Regions from separate parts of the Aurantimonas sp. C2-5-R2 genome, predicted to be linked through region 1. Evidence: riboswitches for the same ligand, from Rfam matches in the RefSeq annotation. Region 1 holds a riboswitch; each other region holds the start of a gene.

Region 1 (2,255 bases):
ACTCGCTGCCGCGCCGCATCCTCGTGGTCTATCTGCCCTTGGCGGTGTTCGTGTTCGTGCTGCTGTTCCCATTCTACTGGATGGCGATCACGGCGGTAAAACCGAACCACCAGCTGACCAACTATACCGACTATAGCCCGTTCTGGGTGGTCAAGCCGACGCTCGAGCATATCCGCTTCCTGCTCTTCGAGACCTCCTATCCGGGCTGGCTGTGGAACACCATGCTGGTCTCCGTTGCCTCGACGGCGATTGCGCTGGCCGCCTCGGTCTTCGCCGCCTACGCGATCGAACGGGTGCGCTTCACCGGCGCGCGGGTCACCGGTCTGTTGATCTTTCTCGCTTATCTCGTGCCGCCGTCGATCCTGTTCATTCCGCTCGCCTTCATCGTTTTCAATGTCGGCATCTTCGATTCCCGGCTGGCGCTGATCCTGACCTATCCGACCTTCCTCATCCCGTTCTGCACCTGGCTGCTGATGGGCTATTTCCGCACCATCCCCTTCGAGCTGGAAGAGAGCGCGCTGGTGGACGGGGCGACGCGCTGGCAGATCCTGACCAAGGTGGTACTGCCTTTGGCCGTGCCCGGCCTGATCTCCGCCGGCATCTTCGCCTTCACGCTGTCCTGGAACGAGTTCATCTACGCGCTGACCTTCATCTCCTCGTCGGAGAACAAGACAATCCCGGTCGGCGTGCTGACCGAGCTTGTGCGCGGCGACATCTACGAATGGGGGGCGCTGATGGCCGGGGCTCTGCTCGGCTCGCTCCCCGTCGTCATCCTCTACTCCTTCTTCGTCGACTATTACGTCTCGTCGATGACCGGCGCGGTGAAGGAATAGGCGCTTCCGCGGTGCTTTCACGACATTTGGCGGTCCGGTCTCCGGGTCGGCGCAGATCGCCGTTGACTTTGGCCGCTGAATTGATAGCGTTTGCTCGTCCAAGGGGAGTTCCGGCAAGGAACTGAGAGGCCGACGGCTCAAGAAGCGCGCGGCGACCCTACGAACCTGATCCAGTTGACACTGGCGTAGGGATGGAGTGAGCCGCTTCCCGATCCGTTTTCCCCTTTGACGACCCGCCGCCTACGCGGCGCGTTCTCTGGCGACGACAATCGGGGAAGAGGCATCGGGAAACCCCCGGTGTGAAGCGGCCCAATCTTACCCAAACCGCGGAACTGGATCTCCTTGTCGAACAGGAGAGCCTATGAACGCCCAGACTCCCACCGTTATTGCCCCCACCGTGACCAGCGGCCCGCTGCCAGCATCCCGCAAGATCTGGCGCGCCGGTACGCTCCACCCCGAAGTCCGCGTCCCGATGCGCGAGATCTCCGTGCATCCGACCGCCGGCGAGCCGCCGGTCACTGTCTATGATTCCTCCGGTCCCTATACGGACGACACGGCAACAACCGATATCGCCGCCGGCCTTCCCCGCAAGCGGCGCGATTGGACGCTCGCGGCCGGAGACGTCGAGGACTATGCCGGCCGGGTGGTCCGGCCGGAAGACAATGGCGTTACCTCCGACGCCAAGCGCGTTCCGACCTTTCCTGTCTCCCATGCACCGCTGCGGGCGAAGAGCGGCAAGGCCGTCACCCAGATCGCCTATGCCCGCGCCGGCATCGTCACTCCGGAAATGGAGTTCGTCGCGATCCGCGAGAATCTCGGGCGCGAGCAGGCCAAGGCCCAGCTGGAGCGGGACGGTCATCCCTTTTCCGCCACCATCCCCGATTTCATCACCCCCGAATGGGTGCGCGACGAGGTGGCGTCGGGCCGGGCGATCATTCCTGCCAACATCAACCATCCCGAACTCGAGCCGATGGCGATCGGGCGCAATTTCCTGGTCAAGATCAACGCCAATATCGGCAATTCGGCCGTGACCTCGTCGATGGCCGAAGAGGTCGAGAAGATGGTCTGGTCGATCCGCTGGGGCGCCGATACGGTCATGGATTTGTCGACCGGCCGCAATATCCACGACATTCGCGAGTGGATCATCCGCAACGCGCCGGTGCCGATCGGCACCGTGCCGCTCTACCAGGCGCTGGAGAAGGTCGACGGCATCGCCGAGAATCTAACCTGGGAGGTCTATCGCGACACGCTGATCGAGCAGGCCGAGCAGGGTGTCGACTATTTCACCATCCATGCCGGCGTGCGGCTGCGTCACATCCCGCTCACCGTCGAGCGGGTCACCGGCATCGTCTCTCGCGGCGGCTCGATCATGGCCAAATGGTGCCTGCACCACCACAAGGAGAGCTTCCTCTACGAGCATTT
Region 2 (2,255 bases), on a different contig from region 1:
TGATCACGCGCGGCTCAGTGTCTGAATCAAAACGACTGGTGCAATTTCAAGGTCTTGCGAGCCGTCGGGTGAGTGTGCGGATGTTTGCGATGAAGACCCAGGCCTGGGCGGAAGCGATGGCGCGTTCGAAGTCCTTTGCCAGTCTTCGGCATCGTCCCAGCCATGCGAAGGATCGCTCGACATGCGCTGATCGCGACCACCCCCCTGGGTGGGCGTCATCGGAGCTGACGGGCGGGGTGCGATGCGGTCAGATAGCCATCGATTACGACGACATCTGATGCGCAAGGCTCACATCAACATCGTGATTGGATGATGTGGATCAAATCGGGATTTTCAGCGCCGGGCTATCCTATTGCTCGTGATCACCGGCAAGCCTGGGGAGAATAGGAAAAGTGAGTATCCAGACGCGTATTGCTTTGCTGATTTACGGCATGGTCAACGCCGTTTTATTTGGGGTCGGCGCGATCACCGTGCTTTCGTTTCCCGCCCTGCAGGAACAATGGAAATATCTGATTCCGCTGGTCGTCGCTTTGAGCTTGGTACTCGCCGCACCGATCGCCTGGATTATCGCGCCGCGGCTTCGAGCGAGATATTGGCGGAACAACGACCGCCGGTAACGAAAGTGCCTCGGATGCTGTTTTCAGCCGGATACCGCTGTCGAGAGCAGGGCTTGGTGTTGCTCTCTTTCCTCACGCCCGAGCCCATGGCTGCGGAACACATCAATTAAAACGGAATCCACGATCGTCGAAATCCTTTCACCGGCAACCCCGTAAAGCGTCAAAAGCTGGGACAGTTGCACGGCTTTGCGGTTCGATGAAGGATTGCGGCGGTAGGGCCCCGCATTCGACAATTCGCGGATCGAACACCGAGTTATTTCTTCCCGGACAGCCTCGTTTCCGCAGAGGTGGCGCGCGCCGAGGCGGAAAGATTGCATCGAAGATATCGAAGCTGTAACAGTCACCCGTGACAGGGGTGCTCCGCGACGCTGGGGCTGAGAGGAAGGCGGCAGGCCTTCGAACCCTCAAGCTGATCTGGGTAATGCCAGCGGAGCGAGGCGAGCGATGTTTTCCGGCGCACAGATTTCCCTTTATCCGATGACGGACGGATTTGTCTCCGTCATTCTCGGCTCCTTGAGCGCGCTCGATCCCTATCGCGAGCGCTTCCGCATCGAGACGGACGACATTTCGACGCTGATCGTCGGCCCGCCCGAAGAGCTGTTCGCCGCCATGCGCGACCTCTTCGTCGCCGCCGCGAAGACCGGAACCCACACCGTCCTGTCCGCGACCGTCTCGCGCGGCTGCCCCGGCGAGCCGGACGATGGGCTCTGCACGCCGACCGCCGATCTCCAGCCGCACGGCGATCTGGAAGAGCGCGTCCGCGGCGCCGTCTCGGCCGTCGCCGCGGCCGCCCCGACAACCCAAGCCGTTTCGGCGCAGTTCTCCTACTATCCGCTCGGCGCCGCCTACCACATGGACGAGATCTACGCCTGTATCGATTTCCTGAAGACGTCCGGGGTCTTCGACCGCTCGAAGAACTTTTGCACCAAACTTTCGGGCGATGCCGGGCCGGTCTTCGCGGCGCTGTCAGAAGCGTTCCTGCGCTTCGCGCCGGCCGAGGCCCACGTCGCCCTCGACGTGACCGTCTCGGCCAACAGCCCTTCCAACGCCTGACCTTCAACCACAGGAGCTTTGCCATGCCATCCGCTTGGACCCTGCGCGAAACGCTGATCGTCGCCGTGCTCGGCGCCGTCTTCGCGGTGCTTTATCTCGGCTGGGTGCAGTTGTGGCTCATCGCACAGGCCGTGTTCGGCGCGATCTCCATGGATGTCTTCATGGGGTTTTGGTTCATCGCCTCGATAGTGGCGGCCGCAATCATCCGCAAGCCGGGCGTGGCCTTCGGCGCGGAAGTGCTGGCGGCCGCGGTGCAGGTCCTGCTCGGCAGCCCGGCCGGCCTGCTCCTGATCGTGACCGGGATGGTGCAGGGCGCCGGTGCCGAACTCGTCTTCGCGCTGACCCGCTGGCGCAACTATTCTCTGCCCGTCCTGATGGCGGCCGGCATCGGCGCGGCGGTGTTCAGCTTCGTCTACACTTGGATTCGCTTCGACTACGCGGCTCTCGCCCCCGGCCTCATCGTCGTCATGTTCGTCATTCGGTGCCTCTCCGGGGCGCTGCTCGGCGGGCTTCTCGGCTATTATGTCGTGGAGGCGCTCTACAGGACCGGCGTGCTGCACGGTCTGAAGATCGACGATGAACGGC
Region 3 (2,255 bases), on a different contig from region 1:
GCGAGCGCACCTTCCTGGAATATCTCGCCAAGCCCATCACCGACAGTTTCTCAAGGGCCTTCCGGGAGGATTGAACCGCTCGGCATCGCCTCACCGCACCGTGGGGTCGGCCTGGGCGATCAGCATCGCTGAGCCCTCCTGCAACCCGACGACGATCTCGCCGAGCGCCTCGTTCGATTGGGTCAGGATCGAATGGAACGGCACGTCGACATCGGCCAGCGGCCATTTCGCGCCCACGACTGTCAGTCCCGACAGATCCGAGAATTTCAGGATCGAGAATTGCGCGCCGGGGGTCAGATCGAAGCGGCGCGGCTCCGGGGACAGCGGCCAACCATGCTCACGGCCGTCGAACAGCTCGACATCGAGGCCGCGCGCGGCAAAGCGCAGCGCCAGGATGAGATGGGCGAAGGCATGGTCGCTGCGTGGACCGCCGAGCGCGCCGACAAGCAGCAGCCGGCTCGCGCCCCGAGCGACCGCCGCGTCGATGGCGAGTTCGCCGTCGGTCTGGTCCTTGTCGCTCGGAAAGGTCTCGCGGGGAATGTCGGAGAATTCGCCGGCCGCAATCGCCGGGCTGGAATCGAAATCGCCGACCCACAGTTCCGGTGTGAGCCCCAACGCCGTGGCATGGCGAATTCCGTCGTCGGCGGCGATCACCCGCGTGCCGGATACTGCATTAACAAGGGCGGGTGTCGGATCGACGCGGCCGGCAAGAAGGATCGTGAAGCGCATGGCGCCGTGATCTAGCGCGTGGAAGCGGCGAAGGGGAGGGGAAAAACGTGTCCATCCGTTCGAAGCAGTGGCCGTTGCACCGGTTGCCCTTGCCGGTGGCAGAGCTTGCCGCTAAATCTTCGGCAGCTCACACGGGGTGCCTTCGGGCTGAGAGGCGTCGCGCCAACCCGTCGAACCTGATCCGGATCGTACCGGCGGAGGGATTGCGGGCGTTCGCGAGGCCCTCGCGGCGCGGCTCTTCCGACGTCGCGGCATCGAAAGGCCCCGCCATGACTCCCATCCGTTCGCAACTTTTGTCTGGCGCCGCTGTCCTCGCCGCGCTGTCCACTTTCGTGACTCCCGCCGTGGCGCAGGACGCCAAGCCGACGCTCACCATCTATACCTATGAAAGCTTCACGCCCGAATGGGGTCCGGGGCCTAAGATCGAGGCGGCGTTCGAGGCCGTCTGCGATTGCGACCTGAAGTTCGTCGGCCTGGAGGATGGGGTCGCGATCCTCAACCGGCTGAAGCTGGAGGGCGAGACGAGCGACGCCGACATCGCTCTCGGGCTGACCTCCGACCTCATTCCCGAAGCCAAGGCGACGGGCCTGTTCGCCGACAGCGGCGTCGATCTGTCCAAGCTGACGGTGCCGACGGGCTTTTCCGATCCGGTCTTCGTGCCCTACGACTATTCCTATCTCGCCGTCGTCTACGACACCGAGGCTATCGACAATCCGCCGAAGAGCCTCGACGACCTCGTGTCCGGCGATTCCGAGCAGAAGATCGCCATCGAGGACGCGCGGACCTCGACCCCGGGCCTCGGCCTGCTTTTATGGATGAAAGCGGTCTATGGCGAGGAGGCGAAAGCCAAATGGGCAAAGCTCTCCGACCGCATTCTGACTGTCACGCCCGGCTGGAGCGAGGCCTATGGCCTGTTCACCAATGGCGAGGTGCCGCTGGTGCTGAGCTATACGACATCGCCGGCCTATCACATGGTCGAGGAAGGCTCCGAGCGCTATCAGGCCGCGGCCTTTTCGGAAGGCCAGTATCTCCAGATCGAGGTCGCGGGCCTGCTCAAGAACGCCGATCAGCCGGATCTGGCGCGCCAATTCCTAAAATTCATGCTGACCCCCGAAATCCAGTCGATCATTCCGACCACCAACTGGACGCTGCCGGTGATCGACGGCATCGAAATGCCGGAGGCGTTCGACCGGTTGGTCAAGGTGGAGACGCCGCTGTTCATCGATCCCGAGACGGTTGCGGCGAACCGCAAGGCCTGGACGCAGGAATGGCTCGAGGCGATCGGCCGCTGATGCGCCTGGGCGTCCGCGGTGGACGGCGCGGCGGGGCTCGCGCGCGCGCGCGGCCATGACCGGCGCCACCGACCGGACCCTTCGCATCGGCCTCGGCTTTGCCGCCGCCGCGGTCCTGATCGTCTTTCTCGGCGGCGCTTTCGTGTTCCTGCTCGCGGCGACGGGTGCCGTGCCCGATCTGCCGGCGCTCTTCGCCGACCGCTATATCCGGGGCGTCGTGCTCTTCACCCTGGA

Evidence for each region. A riboswitch is a leader RNA that binds a small molecule or an ion and turns the genes downstream of it on or off. The one in region 1 is predicted to bind thiamine pyrophosphate.
Region 2: it holds a riboswitch for thiamine pyrophosphate, as region 1 does, so the genes downstream of both, VQ044_RS23385 (YkoF family thiamine/hydroxymethylpyrimidine-binding protein) here and thiC (phosphomethylpyrimidine synthase ThiC) in region 1, are expected to answer to the same signal.
Region 3: it holds a riboswitch for thiamine pyrophosphate, as region 1 does, so the genes downstream of both, thiB (thiamine ABC transporter substrate binding subunit) here and thiC (phosphomethylpyrimidine synthase ThiC) in region 1, are expected to answer to the same signal.

Annotation. Positions count from the first base shown of each region.
Region 1 is NZ_JAZHLJ010000008.1:116,015-118,269, forward strand. Features, by position in the region: gene VQ044_RS06240 (carbohydrate ABC transporter permease) at 1-833, shown strand, start outside; TPP riboswitch at 925-1,042, shown strand; gene thiC (phosphomethylpyrimidine synthase ThiC) at 1,195-2,255, shown strand, end outside.
Region 2 is NZ_JAZHLJ010000129.1:598-2,852, forward strand. Features, by position in the region: partial or broken gene VQ044_RS23370 (IS5/IS1182 family transposase) at 47-181, opposite strand; gene VQ044_RS23375 (hypothetical protein) at 393-617, shown strand; gene VQ044_RS23380 (hypothetical protein) at 641-934, opposite strand; TPP riboswitch at 959-1,070, shown strand; gene VQ044_RS23385 (YkoF family thiamine/hydroxymethylpyrimidine-binding protein) at 1,062-1,670, shown strand; gene VQ044_RS23390 (ECF transporter S component) at 1,694-2,255, shown strand, end outside; gene VQ044_RS23395 (ATP-binding cassette domain-containing protein) at 2,247-2,255, shown strand, end outside.
Region 3 is NZ_JAZHLJ010000076.1:8,317-10,571, reverse strand. Features, by position in the region: gene VQ044_RS20470 (HlyD family type I secretion periplasmic adaptor subunit) at 1-74, shown strand, start outside; gene VQ044_RS20465 (thiamine diphosphokinase) at 91-729, opposite strand; TPP riboswitch at 852-950, shown strand; gene thiB (thiamine ABC transporter substrate binding subunit) at 999-2,021, shown strand; gene thiP (thiamine/thiamine pyrophosphate ABC transporter permease) at 2,077-2,255, shown strand, end outside.